Regions from separate parts of the Paenibacillus sp. UMB7766-LJ446 genome, predicted to be linked through region 1. Evidence: riboswitches for the same ligand, from Rfam matches in the RefSeq annotation. Region 1 holds a riboswitch; the other holds the start of a gene.

What was found. A riboswitch is a leader RNA that binds a small molecule or an ion and turns the genes downstream of it on or off. The one in region 1 is predicted to bind thiamine pyrophosphate.
Region 2: linked by a shared signal. The riboswitch ahead of QP794_RS14025 (ABC transporter ATP-binding protein) and the one ahead of tenA (thiaminase II) in region 1 are both predicted to bind thiamine pyrophosphate.

Annotation. Positions count from the first base shown of each region.
Region 1 is NZ_JASOYM010000004.1:405,156-413,101, reverse strand. It holds gene QP794_RS12895 (DHA2 family efflux MFS transporter permease subunit) at 122-1,561, shown strand; gene QP794_RS12890 (TetR/AcrR family transcriptional regulator) at 1,723-2,622, opposite strand; gene QP794_RS12885 (GNAT family N-acetyltransferase) at 2,673-3,221, opposite strand; gene tenA (thiaminase II) at 3,256-3,927, opposite strand; TPP riboswitch at 4,049-4,147, opposite strand; gene QP794_RS12875 (hypothetical protein) at 4,194-4,412, opposite strand; gene QP794_RS12870 (NAD(P)/FAD-dependent oxidoreductase) at 4,421-5,551, opposite strand; gene QP794_RS12865 (AraC family transcriptional regulator) at 5,793-6,608, shown strand; gene QP794_RS12860 (HAD family hydrolase) at 6,605-7,246, opposite strand; gene QP794_RS12855 (DUF1349 domain-containing protein) at 7,294-7,887, opposite strand.
Region 2 is NZ_JASOYM010000005.1:3,847-11,792, forward strand. It holds gene QP794_RS13995 (MerR family transcriptional regulator) at 1-168, opposite strand, end outside; gene thiE (thiamine phosphate synthase) at 513-1,178, opposite strand; gene thiD (bifunctional hydroxymethylpyrimidine kinase/phosphomethylpyrimidine kinase) at 1,178-1,990, opposite strand; gene thiM (hydroxyethylthiazole kinase) at 1,987-2,799, opposite strand; gene QP794_RS14015 (ABC transporter substrate-binding protein) at 3,103-4,170, opposite strand; gene QP794_RS14020 (ABC transporter permease) at 4,174-4,998, opposite strand; gene QP794_RS14025 (ABC transporter ATP-binding protein) at 4,985-5,752, opposite strand; TPP riboswitch at 5,922-6,024, opposite strand; gene hisC (histidinol-phosphate transaminase) at 6,139-7,251, opposite strand; gene QP794_RS14035 (ATP-binding cassette domain-containing protein) at 7,276-7,946, opposite strand, start outside.

The sequences.
Region 1 (7,946 bases):
AATGTAAACTATACAACACGTTGTAAATTTAGTCACGTGTGGATTGAAAGGATGGAATGGATTGAGCCAGGCTAGATTAAAAGAAAGAGATGACGTAAAAAAGGGCCCCATACTGTTTGTTATGATTTTGGGTGCATTTCTTGCCACATTGAACCAAACCGTAATGAGTGTGGCAACTCCGGAGCTGATGGGTGATTTTAATATCTCAGCAGCAACAGCCCAATGGTTTACAACAGGTTACATGCTGGTGAATGGTGTACTTATTCCCATCACGGCCTATTTCATGCAACGCTTCTCGACACGGCAATTATTTCAAGCTTCGATGTTTATTTTCCTCATCGGTACGATTATATCTGCCCTTGCGAGTAATTTCGGTACACTGCTGACAGGGCGTATGGTTCAAGCAGCCGGTGCTGGTATTATCATGCCATTGTTAATGCATGTCATTCTAACCTTGTTCACTCCTGAGAAAAGGGGCGCCGCAATGGGCATGGTCGGTTTTGCCATCATTTTCGCTCCGGCGATTGGGCCGACCCTTGCTGGTTATATTCTTGAAAATTACACATGGCAAACAATGTTTTACGGAATGATTCCACTAACCGTTATCGTTATTGGTTTTGCGTTTGTATACCTCAAGAATGTATCGGAACGAGTCAATACCAAATTCGACACACTCAGTGTATTGCTGTCCACGATTGGATTTGGTGCATTACTGTATGGCTTCAGCCGGGCGGGAAGTCTGGGATGGTCAAGTGCAGAAGTCATCATATGCCTTGCAGCAGGAGTTGTTTCTCTTGGACTATTCACATGGAGACAACTTGCATCTGCAAATCCTCTGCTCGATCTGCGGGCCTTCAAGTATAATATGTTCTCTCTGACCACGATCATTAATATCGCGATCACGATGATCATGTATGCCGATATGATGCTGCTTCCGTTATACCTCCAAAATGCACGGGGTTACACTGCATTGGAGTCCGGATTATTGCTTCTTCCAGGAGCGCTGGTCATGGGCTTCCTGATGCCGATTACGGGTAGATTGTTTGACCGTTTTGGCGCAAAATGGCTGGCGATTATCGGGATGGTTATCACAATCGTAACCACTATCGGGTTCATTGATTTGACCGATTCTACCAGCTACACCTACCTGGTATTAATGTCAACAGGTCGCCGAATTGGTATGGCCTTGCTCATGATGCCAATTCAAACGGCAGGTTTGAATCAGCTGCCACCACGACTTGGACCACACGGTACAGCGATATCCAATACCGTTAGACAAGTGGCTGGCGCAGTTGGTACTTCATTACTCGTGAGTGTAATGACCAGTCGTACAATGACACATGCGCAAGATATGGTTGCAACGGGTGCAGCCAACGGATTAACGAAGCAGCAGTTGGGAATGGAGTCCATGATTCAGGGAATTAATGATGCTTACGTTGTCATTATCGGCATTGCTGTTCTCGGATTGTTACTTTCCTTCTTCATTAAACGTACCAAACAGGCAACAGAGGACGATTCCAAACAGCCTGTAAGACAAAAAGTCTCAATGAATACAAATTAAAAATAGCATTTACATGAATTGCATCTTGTAGAGTGCTTGGTATCTTATACAAAAAAGCGGCAGATCCGGACTCTAAGCTTTACGTCCAATCTGCCGCTTTTTGTGTATTGAATTATGAATAATAGTCTTCTCACATAAGTAAGCTCAACTTCGTTATCGTTTCATTTCGTACTCCCCATCGGGACCCGCCTGATTTGTTCGAGATATGATCTGCAATCCTTGACAATCCTGCCTGCCTCGCCTTGAAGAGAACCCGATTCAAATTCCGTCTGAAATGCCTGTAGAGTTACTTCCAACATGGAAATATTGATCTCTTTCTGCTCGACTAAGGAAAGCAGCCCTTTTGTCAGTTCTTTCGCTTTAATAGACACTTCCGATTGAAGAATGGAATGACTGAATTTCTGAAGACCTGCAATCAGGCTGTTTTTATCCAGCGCAATGTCTTTAGAATCAGGAGCAATCATCGAAAGACTAGGAAAATCAATAATATGCTCCTGTCTTTCCAGCATGGAACGCAGCAAAATTTCGATATAATTCAGCACTTTTGGCACAAGATGGCTCCAATCCGGCTGATCGAGATGGAAATTTCTCCACGTATTTGAGATTTGATGTACCATGCCAAAACAAAAAATGGCTCCTTCAAAAGCAAAGGGTTTTAATTCTTCGCCAAATACCTGTACCAGTCTTTCCGACAACCAATTTAACTGCATGCGAGTCAGATTTGCCACATCACATTTTCCAGAATAAAAGCCTGTCCAGAATAGCTCCACAACACTCTGTTTTTCAGGCAAAATCATCGGCATCATAATCTGATCCACCAGTAAATCAAAATCGGAAGCATAGCTTTGACGCTCCAAACTTTTGCGAATCATCATGTCTTCCTGCACACGTTGCTCCAGAATAGCAAGAATACAATCATCTTTCGAACTAAAGAATTTATAAAATGTTCCTTTGGACACACCCGACTCATCTAGGATCATTTGTATGGAGGTGCTGGTCACTCCATGTTTCTCAAAGAGTACAAGAGCAGAGTCCAATAACATTTGTTTCCGTTTATTCATAAGTTCCCCCTGGATGATTTCGGTGGTTCACGTCACGATATCTTGATCATCTAGCGTAAATCCACTGCAAACATCAGATGTTCCTTCCATATCCCCCTGATTTTAATATTCTGGCGATCCATCTCCTGGAAACCCGCCTTACGCAGCACTCGGATCGATCCGGCATTGTCGGGCAGCGCACCTGCCTCCACGCGTTTGATTCCCGCATCATTCATGGCAAAACTCAGTGCTAGTTGAATGGCTTCACTCATGTAGCCCTTGCCATTGTGCGCCTGGTCGAGCACATAACCCACGATCCATTTTTGGGTGGAATCCAGTTCAAGCTCGAACAGAGAGATCTCCCCAATGAGCTCATTTGTCGTGTTCAGGAAGATTCCGAAAGAATAACGCTTCCCTTCTTCCCTGGCCTTGTTCCAACCTTCAAGCAGGGTGACCTGACCCTCCAGCGTATAGAATGTCTCCGATCGTTCACTTGCCGAGATCTCTTCAAAAACAGCCCGATTGCGGAGCTGTACATCCAGCAGTGATGCCGCGTCCTCCATGTTCAAAAACCGTAAATAGATGCGTTGTCCACGATTGTTCATCTTCGGTATGTTCATCCTTGTCTCTGGTTGTAGTCAATTTCATTCATCATCACAAGTAGGAAAGTTGCCGTTTATACGCCATATCCCAGAACAGATATTCAAACTCAACACTTCTTCTGAATATGTCTTCAATGGCTTCCAGTTCCTGCTCGGTTTTATGTTCACATAATGCATCCAGTGTATCATAGAACCATTCGAATGAGTTCCGGAATTCATCACTTGCATAATTTTCGATCCAAGTCTGATAGAAATTACCCTCTAATGAATCGCGATATTGTTCTTTTAATCTTGTGGCATAATCGTAATACGTCCACGCACAAGGGAAAATGACGGCAATGATTTCGGCAATCCCGCCTGTTTGAGCGACACTCATCATATTTGACGTATATGCCTTGTTGAAAAGAGATGGTTTCACATTGTGATTTTCATCCAGCTTAATCCCAAATTCATTCATGTAATTCCGATGCAAATCCATTTCTTCGTACAGAATAGCGTGTTGAATAACCGTAAAGTTCGTCATCAGTTTTTCATCCGCAGCCTTCACTGCACCCATCGCAAAAATCTTCGCATATTCAATCAGATATGTATAGTCCTGGAGTAGATAAAACTTAAACGCTTCCTGATCCAGTGTGCCTTTCCCCATCTCGTGTAAAAAAGGATGATTGTATCCATCTTCCCATACGGTTATGGACTTGTCTTTTAACGTTCTTGAAAATGACATGATCAGTTCTCCTTTGTCCAAATCATATTGTCCCATCTGCAATCCAGCTATTGCTTCCTGTTATGAAATATACACACCAAAAAGCCCTTGTCCTAATTTCGGCAAGGGCAAAAAATAACATGAGTACATGTCATTTGCTCCCTACGTCAGTATTAACTAACAGGTTCAAAGGGTCAGGTTTTAACCTTCTCAACTGCGAACAGTCCCCCTGCAAATAGCTCAGGCTTATTACAACATGTGTATTTCCAAATGTCAAACTATTCCTATTAATCTTCGAGTTTGCCTAATTCCTCCTGCAAGCTCTTCAGACGGGTGCGAATGGTTTCAATCCTATTCTGCACTTCACTTAACTGGTTCAAATCCCTTTCGTATGCCTGTTCCTCTTCCTTGGCTTTTGCCAATTCATCCTCTGCAACGCCAATCTGGTGCTCCAGATATATGATATCTGAAGAGCTGCCGTGAGTTAAACGCTGTGAATATGTCATGGTTCACCTCATTTCTGGTCTTCCATTGCTTTTCCTATATTATATGGTTGAATATCGATATCCAAATCCATACCCAGAGCCAATTTGGCCAGTTGACTTCCTATAAAGGGCCCCATCGTCAGACCTGATGCTCCAAGCCCGTTGGCTGTGATCAATCCATCCCAATCAGGAACAACACCCATTACCGGAAGAAAACCCGGTGTGAACGGACGGAAGCCTACTCTCACTTCCTGAAACGTGCTATCAGCTAAACCAGGAGCCAGTTCCAATCCTTTATTCAATATTTCCTGCATTCCGCCTGCGGTTACTCTTGTATCATAGCCTTCAATATCATTTTCGTGAGTTGCCCCAATCACAATCTTCTGTTGATCAAAGGCTAACAAATATTGATCCGAAGGAGGCATGACCACAGGCCATTTCTCAGTATCTTCTCGATCGTGAACCTGCAAATGCATAATTTGTGCCTTCTGATAATGAACCTTAAAGTCAATGCCCAAATGCTTGAACAGTTCATTGGCCCAAGCGCCGGCACACACAATAACCTCGTCAGCCGATATGACTTTCCCGTCAACAACTACTCCAGTTACCCGGTCCGATTCATACTGAAGTGTCGCGTCCCCATCAATCAGGACCGCCCCATTTCGTTGTGCCGATCGGATCAAGGCATCGCGCAGCGCACGCCCATCGATACGCGCAGCACCGCTGATGTACACAGATTGAAAAGTTTCCTCCAGTAGAGGAAAACGCTGATGGGTTTCTTTTGCATCCAACAGGGTAATATCACCAATCTCCGGTGCATCTTCTTTACGAAGATGTGCCCGTTCCTGCATCTTGTTGAGTTTCTCCACATCGGTATGAATACTAAGCGCACCCACTTGAGCGTAACCCGTTTCCGTTTCCCCTTCACTCTTAAGTTCTTCAATCAACCCGGGATAGAAACGTGCACCTGCCTTGGCAAGCTGATACCAATCCTGATTGCGGCGTTGGGATAACCAGGGACAGATAATCCCGGCAGCGGCATCCGTAGCCTGCCCTCGATCTTTCCGATCTATAATAAGGACCTCTGCACCCCATTTTGCTAATTGATAGGCTGTTGATGCCCCAAGAATTCCTGATCCTATGACGATGACTTTCTTCATGATTGCATTCCTTTCCTAAATCACTGTATCCATTATAGCCTATACTGTTCGACATGATAATGGCAAGGCATCGGCATGGTGATACATATTCCTAAAAGGTTTTCGGTAAAAGCTCATCGGATTGAAAACATTATTTAAATTACTGTTATTTATGTAATATAATTCAAATCAAGTTTCTTTTAACGCAGTATCCGCGCCATTTACGCACACGACCTTTAACGAAATGAGGAATAACACAACGATGCCGAAACGTAGTATGGGGAATTCGCTGGATACCGATATGCCACTTATGATTACAGGCCAAAACCAGCTGACCGTAGATGAATTGATCCATTGGAGCGACCATTCACGGGATTACAGCATTGTGCAGTGTATCGGGGGAACCGGGAAAATCGCAGCCAAAAATCATGAGTACTCGATTCGGGAAGGAACCGCTCTTATTATGTTCCCAGAGGTGACGTACCGTTACGACAATTTGAGTGATTCATTGTTGTTCGATTGTCTGTCCTTTAATGGCTATTTATTGCCCCGGTTTCTGCATACCTTGCAGATCGGGGAGCTGCGCGCCTTCAAGCCGGACGGAATGCTTCATATCCTGTTGCATGAAATAACGTTAGCGCTGCAGTCCCGGCACAAGGATCAGATCTGGCATGTATCCGCACTGCTGTACATGCTTCTGGTCAGGTTAACCATTGAGGGTGAGCGTTATGGCGCTTATGAACGCTCGGATGCCCGACTAAAACTGGGCGGACTTGTTACATTTATCAAACAAAATTATCATCAGGATATTTCGCTCTCCATGCTGGCACAGCAGATGAATGTCACCGAACAGCATTTGAATCGAATATTCAAAAAGGAATTTCAAATGACTCCGCTTGATTATCTGACACGATATCGGTTGTTGAAAGCCAAGGAATTGCTCGTCCATGACGCCGGGATAACTGCTCATGAGATAGCCAGAGCTGTCGGATTTAACAGCGCCAGTTACTTTGGATCCGTATTCAAAAAATATGAAGGGATCTCCCCGATCGAGTTACGCAAACAATATCAGGGTTAAAGGATTTCCATTGTGATCTCTGCCAACGAGGTTAACCGCAGATCATACTTCGTGAATTCCAGATTACGCGTTACCTCGTTAGGCACAATGACACAGCGAATCCCAGCGGCTTTGGCTGCCTTTAGTCCATTGGGGGAGTCTTCGAACACAACCGCTTCGGATGCCTCGATCCCGAGACTCTCCAGGGCAAGCAGATACAATTCCGGGTCCGGTTTGACCCGCTGGACGTCCTCGGCGGTATGAATGACATCGAATAATTCGAATATGCCAAGTGTGCGCAAATACCCATGAACCCAATCCCGGGTAGAGCTGGAAGCAACGGCAAGGCGAATTCCCTTTTCACGGGCAGCATGGAGCAACTCATGTACACCTGGAAGAATTGCTGCCTGTCCCAGATACGCTTCATATTTCTGTTCAGAGAGCAACTTGATATGATCGTGATCAATCGGCTTTTGCAGCACTTGCTCCAGATACAGAAACGGGTGAAATTCCTCAAATGATGTCCCCACATTTTTCGACCAAAGCTCCAAGCCAAGTTCAAGTCCATGCTCTTTATAAATATCCCGAAAGGCATAGAACCAGGGAGTCTCCGTGTCTACAATAAGTCCATCAAAATCCAAAATAAAGGCTTTTACCATTCAGCTTTTCTCCCTCCAATGATCAGCCGATGGGCAGGGAGATGGGCTTAGAAGCGTGCAGTCACGTCTGGACGGGTAACATTCATGGATAAAAAATGACAGGTACAGCCCGTTCCAGCTGGTGACTGTCCAACAACTCCAGCCCGGATCTCCCCCTCCATCGGCATGCCAAAATATCGAATCAGTTTCCACTCCACCCCATCGGGTGAGTAAAAAAATGAAATACAGTCCTCCACTTTGCGTATGCGCAGATAAGGATTGGTAACGGGAACTTCAACGGAGTTGCAATCGTCAGATGAACCATCCTTCGTGACCACCGACACAATAGTAGCTGCTTTTCCATCATACTCAAAACAAAGCTTGCACCAGTTTCGTTCATCCGCCATCACCATCAAACAACCGGAATCATACTGGTGTTTCATGTCCACGGTTAGCTGGGTTGTCATCTCGAAATCGTTAGGCACGGGCATCGACAGAAAGGGCGCAGTTGCACGGATATGTTTACCCGCCGGGTCCTGGAAAAAGTCCGTATCGGCCTGAGCTTCTACAATAAGTACGCCTTGATCCGTATACGACCAGGTATTCGGCTCATTGATCCACTTCATTTGGTTTTTTGTTTCTGCTGCAAATACATTTGTCATTTCTTTGCCTCCCAGGTTCATTTTCTGTATTATATATTCGTTTTATATACAGAAAACCC
Region 2 (7,946 bases), on a different contig from region 1:
TTTGAAAAATAAAATCTGCTGCAGCATTTCCAGATTGGCATCTGAGTACAGTCGATAACCGACAGAAGTCACTTCGTCCGGTATTAACAGTCCGATCTCATCATAATGATGCAGTGTGCGCACACTGATCCCGACAAGTTCAGCTACTTCTTTTACTTTCATGGCCATGATTAATACCTCCTTACACCACCGATTGTACAGTGTCACGTTACGTGAGAGTCAACAGGGAAAAATGAAAAAACAAGATGCGAGCATGGAAACCGCATCTTGAGAATGGATTGGGGGAGTGAAAGCTAAGTAAATGTGTAAATGAGTAAATGTGTAAATGATTGCAAGCTTGGATAATTTCAATTATCCGTTGCTTACAGGAGTGCTGCTTGTCCATGTTATAGACTGTTGCGCTGTATGGGTAGTGCGACTGCCTCCTCTGTTATGGAGAGGAGGCAAAGTGTTGTTAGGCTGCACCAGGCACTTGGTGCAGCACAAGAGCTGGCGGTGCAGGGAGCGCATGGCTACGCCTGCATCCCGCGCACCGCCGCAGCGAACTGCGCAGCCGCTGCGCGCACATCGGCCGCGCCCGCGATGGCGGAGATGACGGCTACGCCGTCGGCTCCTGCCGCCATCACGGCGGCCGTGGTATCGGGCGTAATGCCGCCGATACCTACCACCGGAACTGCGATGCCTGCGGCGCGCAGTTCGGCCACCCCGGCGGGGCCCAGCACAGCGTGGGCATCCGCTTTGGACCGCGTCGGGTACATGGGCCCGACGCCAAGATAATCGGCGCCCGCCTGCATCGCACGGCGGGCTTCCAGCGCGGAGTGGGCGGATACGCCAAGCATCCGCCCTTCTCCGATGCGGGCGCGTACCAGCGCCGCGTCCGCATCGTCCTGGCCGACATGCATGCCGTCGGCCTCCACCGCCACAGCCAGCTCCACATCATCGTTCACGATGAACGGTATGCCGTGCTGGCTGCACACCTCGCGAAGCCGCATCGCAAGCGTGATGCGTGCTTCGCAAACCAGAGCGCCAGTTCCTTTTTCCCGGAACTGGAACAGCGTAATGCCGCCAGCGATGGCCTGGCGCAGCACCTCCACCGGGTCACGCGTCGTATTCACGCTGCCCATCACCAAATACACCTGCATCGCACGGCGTATCGCTGCTGCATCCAGATGGCGCATCACTGCTCACCTCGCTGTCTGCGCTGATACGCAAAATGATTCGTCGGCCCATGCCCGGCCCCAATCCCTAGCTCATCTTCGATAGCTGCCTGAATGAATGCTCGCGCGGTCGTGACGGCAGCAAGCACAGAGGAGCCCTTCGCCAATTCGGAAGTAATGGCTGCAGAATACGTACATCCCGTTCCATGGGTATGTCGTGTCACTACCCGAACATTCTCCAGGTAATGAAATGACTGCCCATCATAGAGCACATCGACAATCATGCCACTTCCCTCATCATGACCACCCTTCACCAAAGCATACGTCGAGCCCATCTGCACGATCCGCTTGGCAGCTTCTTCACGCTGACCCAAATTCATAATGGACATTCCAGTGAGCAGCTCGGCTTCCGGAATATTCGGTGTCGTGATCAGTGCATGAGGCATTAACTCTGTAATTAGCGCCTGAACGGCTTCCTGCTGTAACAGGGGGGCGCCGCCTTTGGCAACCATAACCGGATCAATGACCAGATTGGACCAGGCGTATTGCTGCCATTTCTCCGCGACCAGCCGAATGATCTCGGCACTGTAGAGCATGCCTGTCTTTACCGCTGAGGGCTGAAAGTCATCACCGGTCGAATCCAACTGTTGAGCGATACCTTCATATGAGATAGGGAAGACGCCCTGCACACCTGTTGTATTTTGGGCAGCAATGGCTGTAATCACAGTCATGCCGTATGCGCCGAGCTCCTGAAAGGTCTTCAGATCGGCCTGAATTCCAGCGCCGCCGCCATTATCCGAACCTGCGATCGTCAAAGCCTGCGCAATACTCATTGGACACCTCCATCGATCTGGCGAACCTGTACCCGTTTTGCGAGAATGTCAGGTGTCACTAGGGCCAGTTGATTTAGCAACTCGATTTGGAAGCTGCCCGGTCCCTGGTCAGCGGTACGTTCTGCCGCAATCTCTGCTGCAATGCCATAAAAAGCGAGTGCTTCCACAACGCTGTTCAGCAAGTCGTCACCTGGTTTCGCTAGGGCTGCAAAAGCCCCAATCACTGAACTGAGCAAGCAGCCAGCACCGGTCACTTGGGTAAGCAAGGCATGTCCATTACTCGTCAGGAACGTCGTTTGTCCATCCGTAATGACATCCTCTCGTCCGGTAATGACAACCACACAGCCGAGTTTTTGTGCCGCCCGTTCGGCTATTCCGACGCGATCTCCCTCGCCTTGACCTGCATCCACGCCTTTGATACTCCAGCTCTCACCGATGACATTGGCGACTTCCGCCACATTGCCACGCAATACCGTAAGGCGAAGCTCACGAACGAGCATCTGGACCGTTTCCGTACGATAGGGGGTTGCCCCAGCTCCGACCGGATCAAGCACAACAGGCACGTTATTTGCATTCGCCGATTGACCAGCCAGGCGGATTGCTTCAACTACCCTTTCGTCCAGAGTGCCAATGTTCAATACAACCGCTCCGGAAATTTTGGCGACATCTGCCACTTCTTCATGTGCATAGGCCATAAAAGGAGATGCACCGAGTGCAAGTAAACCGTTGGCGGTAAAGGGAGCAACGACAATATTAGTAATGTTATGAACAAGTGGATTTTGCGTACGAACACGTTCCAGATAAGACATATAAGATCCTCCTTATAAACAAGAAATTCGATCAACAAAAGCAGGCAGGGAAGGGTTGCCCTTATATTCAGTTGTTAATTCTGCAACGTTGGGAGTAGTGGGGGTTCCAATAAATGATGGGAGTTAAAAGCTATTCACGGATAGCTGCAAAGTCCATTTGTAAAAGCTTAATTAAAGATCCAAATCCTCGATAAGAATTCTATTCGTCCAAGAGCTGAATTCCGAATCTACTCAGGTGGACCGACATGGATAATGAATGACAATTTTCGGATTTTGCTTGATCTCATCCAGCAAGCGATTTCCTCACTCGCCCTGCAAGTTAATAAAAGCTTCCTCTGCCTTCACGGAATCTGGAATCAATTCACTTTGGACCAGCCATGCACGAACGTTTTCCCAAGACGAGGCGTCCTGTCCACCAAACGGCTGACCTTCTTCATTCATCAGGGGCAGTAAAATATTCAAGCTTTTGGTTTCGATCTCCGGGTCAAGCGGAGAGGTTTCGTTCTCATGTGCGAGCAGAATGTTCAACGCGTCCTCGGGGTGCTCCGTTACGTATTTCTGTCCTTCCTGTATCGCTTTGATAAAGCGTGTAAGCTGATCCTTTTTCGTTTCAATGCCCACCTCACTTGCAGTGAGGACCAGTTCATAATAATCAGGTACGCCGTAATCGACGGGATTGAATGAATTTATCGCATGGCCTTCTTTTTCCAAAATCAATTGCTCATGGTTAATAAAACCACCCATAATGGCATCCGCCTGTCCGGAAGCCATGGAAGGAATCAGGTCGAATCCCACATCCACCAGATCCATCTTGTCAGGATTACCTCCATCCTGGCTGATCATCGTACGCACCATCGCTTCATACAGGGGAATTGAGGAATAGCCGACCGTGAGCCCTTGAAGATCTTTAGGCGACTTTACTTTACCATCTACTTCAGTCAACAGATGCACAAGCGGATGCCTAACGATGGCTGCAATGGAACGTACAGGAATGTTCTCCCCACGCGCGAGCAGAATTTGCGGCTGGTAGCTCAACGCCAGATCGATTTTTCCGGCAGCAACAAGCTTGAGCGAGTCATTCGTATCGGCAGGCATCTGGACATCGACATCTAGTCCTTGGTCCGTGAAGTAACCTTTCTCCTGAGCAACATAGATGAAGGAATGTACGGCATTCGGGTACCAATCGAGCATGATGGACAGCTTATCGTTGGAATCTGATGACGTTTTGGTCGCAGATGATTCTGTATCTTTTACATCGGGAGCTGAATCAATAGCAGGTGTGTTGGTACCCGTATTCCCGCATCCGCTAACGATCAGCATCAGGGTTATAAGAAGGAGGGGGAGTAGGGGATAGATATGCTTTGTATTCATCATTTAAAGTACCTCGTTTCCTTGTTTTCTGTTTTGAATATGACGTTGTGTACCGAATCTTCTTTCCAGCCATGCAATAAGTACAAACAGGGCAATACCAAGCAGGGATAACAGCACAATAGCGGCGAACATGGCATCCGTGTTCATGTTGCTCGACATTCTGCGGCTGAAATAGCCAAGTCCCTTACTTCCGCCGAGCCATTCTCCAATCGTTGCACCAACTACGCAGTACACCACAGACATCTTCAGTCCTGAAAAGAAGGAGGGAAGGGCAAGTGGAATCTGGAGTTTACGAAAAATATCCCACTTGTTGGCCCCCATCGTCAGCAGCAGTTCACGCTGTTCCGGATCACCTTGGCGCAGGCCATCATAGGTGCTCACGACAATCGGGAAGAACGCGATCAGGAATACCACCGCGACTTTGCTCCACAGCGTGTAGCCAAACCACAGGATGAAGACGGGGGACAAAGCGATTAGTGGAATCGTCTGACTAATTACGATGAAGGGATATAACGCCTTTTCAATGGATCGGTTCATATGCATGCCTGTTGCAAGCGCAATCCCTGCACCAATGGACAGGACAAAACCGACGGTAACTTCGATCAAGGTAGCAGGTAAATGTGTAGCCAACAGGAGTCGGCGATGCTCATATAGCGAACTGGCAATTGCCGTAGGGGCTGGAATGATGAAGGAGGGCACCCATACCATATTCACAATCCACTCCCAGATAACGAGCAGTAACAACATGAGCAAGAGAAACAGACCATAACGGGCAAGCCAACGCTTTACACTATCCTTCATGCTGTCTCTCCAGTTACCGTTTCGCATGCAGTTGTTCCTCCAGAAGTCGTCTCATCTGAACGAGAGCCGATGCATAGATCATGTCTGAATGTCTTGGACGCGGCAAAGGTACCGTTATATCCTGCAGCTGTTGGCTTTGTCCCCCTGGAGTTAACAGGATAATTCGATCACTGAGCAGCAAGGCTTCTTCAATATCATGCGTGATGAACAACACGGTTTTGCCCAAACTTCCCCAGAGTTCTAGCAGCCAGCGATGCATCTCCCGTTTGGTCAGGGCATCGAGTGCACCGAATGGTTCATCCAGCAGCATCAGCTGGCCGCCTGTAAGCAGGGTGCGCAGCATTGCGACTCGCTGCCGCATGCCGCCGGACAGTTCGTCCGGGTACGCATGCGCGTAGCCGGATAAGCCAAATCTGTCGAGGCCAGCCAGGATGTCCGCCCGAATCTTTGCCTTGTCCTGCCGCCCTGAAGCAAGTTCGGAGGGGAGCATACAATTCTCCATGACGGTTCGCCAAGATAACAGGAGGTCCTTTTGCGGCATGTATGCCACGCGTCCAAGTCGTTCTCCTTCGCGAACCCACGGAATTTCGATGGTTCCGTGGGTTGGCTCGAGTAAGCCTGCCAGCAGCTTGAAGAGAGTGCTTTTACCGGAGCCGCTGGAACCGATGAGGGAGACGAATTCGCCTTCCGCTACACGCATCGACACATTGGAGAGCACGGGGGAATCCCTTTTTTCCGGGAAAGCAAAGCTCATGTTGTGAATGGTTATGTCGTTATCCATCTCGTTCCGTTCCCCCTTCTGATTCAAACATCAAACTGCGGGATCTTTAATTACATCTTCTGATCTGTCGCAGAACGCGAAAAAGACCCACCCATTTCCAGAGAAATGAGTGGGTCTATACGTTCAATTCATATTAAATTTCATCATTAACATGAAAAAATCCGCTTACGGATAGGCCGCTCCACTTCCCTCCGCTGGTATAATCCAGATCAGGTTCAAAGGGTCCGAATCGTTCGATTCATCTCAGCCGCAAGGCCCCCCTAGTGCAATGTGCAAGATATGCAGTTGTGTACTCAGCATATATCACAATGAAGCGGAATGTAAAGAGCAGGATCAGGCACGTCGTGGTGAGAAGATAAATGAATGAGAGAAGAAGCATGTACCGACTAGTGAATGAGTACACCCAGCTCACGGATCAAACGGGCAATCTGCTCAGGGGTGCCAATCGTAATCCGAAGCCAGGTAGACATACCGAATTCGGCACCGCCGCGGACAGAGATGCCTCTGTTCAACAATTCTTTGGTAATGGGGCCGCTATCCTGTAACAGATTGACCATGATGAAATTCGTATGGGAAGGAATATAGGGCAATTTCCACTGATCAAAGGATCGCATTAACGTTTCCCGTCCCTCACGATTGTAGTGCAGGCAGTGAGAGACAAATTCATGATCATCCAGACTGGCCGAAGCGGCTGCCTGAGAGGTAGCGGTCAGACTGATGGGCAGCTTGACCCGGTTAATGCCTTCAATGATGCTTTCATTCCCGATGCCATATCCGATTCGCAGGCCGGCAAGTCCATATATTTTGGAGAAGGTCCGCAAAATAATCAGATTATTGTAATGCTCCAGCAGTTTGACCGTATCGGGATAATCCTTGCTCTCCACAAATTCATAATACGCTTCGTCCAGGACAACCACCACATGAGAGGGAACATGCTCGAGGAAACGATGCAGTTCCTCTGCGGTAAATATAGTTCCGGTCGGATTATTCGGATTGCACAGCCAGATGATTCGGGTTGAAGCGTTGATTTGCTGCCGGAATTGCTCCAGGTCGAGCGAATGGTTGACCAAAGGCACTTCACGGATGACACCGCCTACCAGCAGCGTCGCGCCCTTATACCAGTTGAAGGAGGGTACCGGAATGAGTGATTCCTCGCCCGGATTAAGATAGGCTTGGGCAGTGAGGGTCAGCAGCTCGAATGATCCACTACCAAATACCAGTTGGGATGTACTGACACCCAGTCGCTCCGCAAGTTTGTCACGCAACAGTTGGCTGGAACCGTCGGGGTATTGTGCCAGAAGATCGGAGCCTAGCGATCTGACCGCTTCCGCAGCCAGGGGAGAAGAACCAAACGGATTCTCGTTCGCTGCAAGTCGATCCACACTTTCCAGTCCCAGCTCTCGCCGGATCTGTTCCATGGATTTGGCAGGAGTATAAGCCGGAATTTGATTTAACAGGTTTTTAACAGGAGGAGAGGGAACGGGTGAAAGGGATTGCATAATCATGCCTTCTTTCCAGTGGAATTAGATCGAGAATGATATCTGTTTCTGGGCAATCTGCTGTGGTGTCTCTTGTGGCGGAGTCAACAATCGATTCAGAATCAGGTTTTCAAAATGAGCAAACCCGCTGTCCCGAATGCGTGGCCGCTCCAGCGTAATTCGGGTATCCATCGTTATATGACCATCCTCGATTAACAGGACTCTGTCCGCAAGGGCCACCGCTTCACTTACATCGTGGGTGACCAAAATGACGGTCAAGTCTTCTTCCACCCACAAGCGTTCGATTAACTGCTGCATCTCAATTCGGGTCAATGCATCCAGCGCACCCAGCGGTTCATCCAGCAGCAGTAAGCGTGGATGACTGGCGAGTGCCCGTGCCAAGGCGACACGTTGTTTTTGCCCGCCGGATAATACGCCCGGCCAATCGCCTTCACGCTCTCCCAGTCCTACATTCCGAAGTGACTGGCGTGCATCTTCCTTGTTCTTGTCGGGGATGCCCAGCCGTACATTGTCGAGCACGGATTTCCAAGGCAGCAGTCGGGCTTCCTGAAACAGAAACCGTGTCTCGGGTGCCGTACTGCCAAGTTTTCTGTTGCCCAGCATAACGCTCCCGGAAGAGGGGGCTTCCAGCCCGGCGATCAGACGCAGCAAAGTACTTTTGCCACAACCGCTTCGTCCAACGATGGCTACAAATT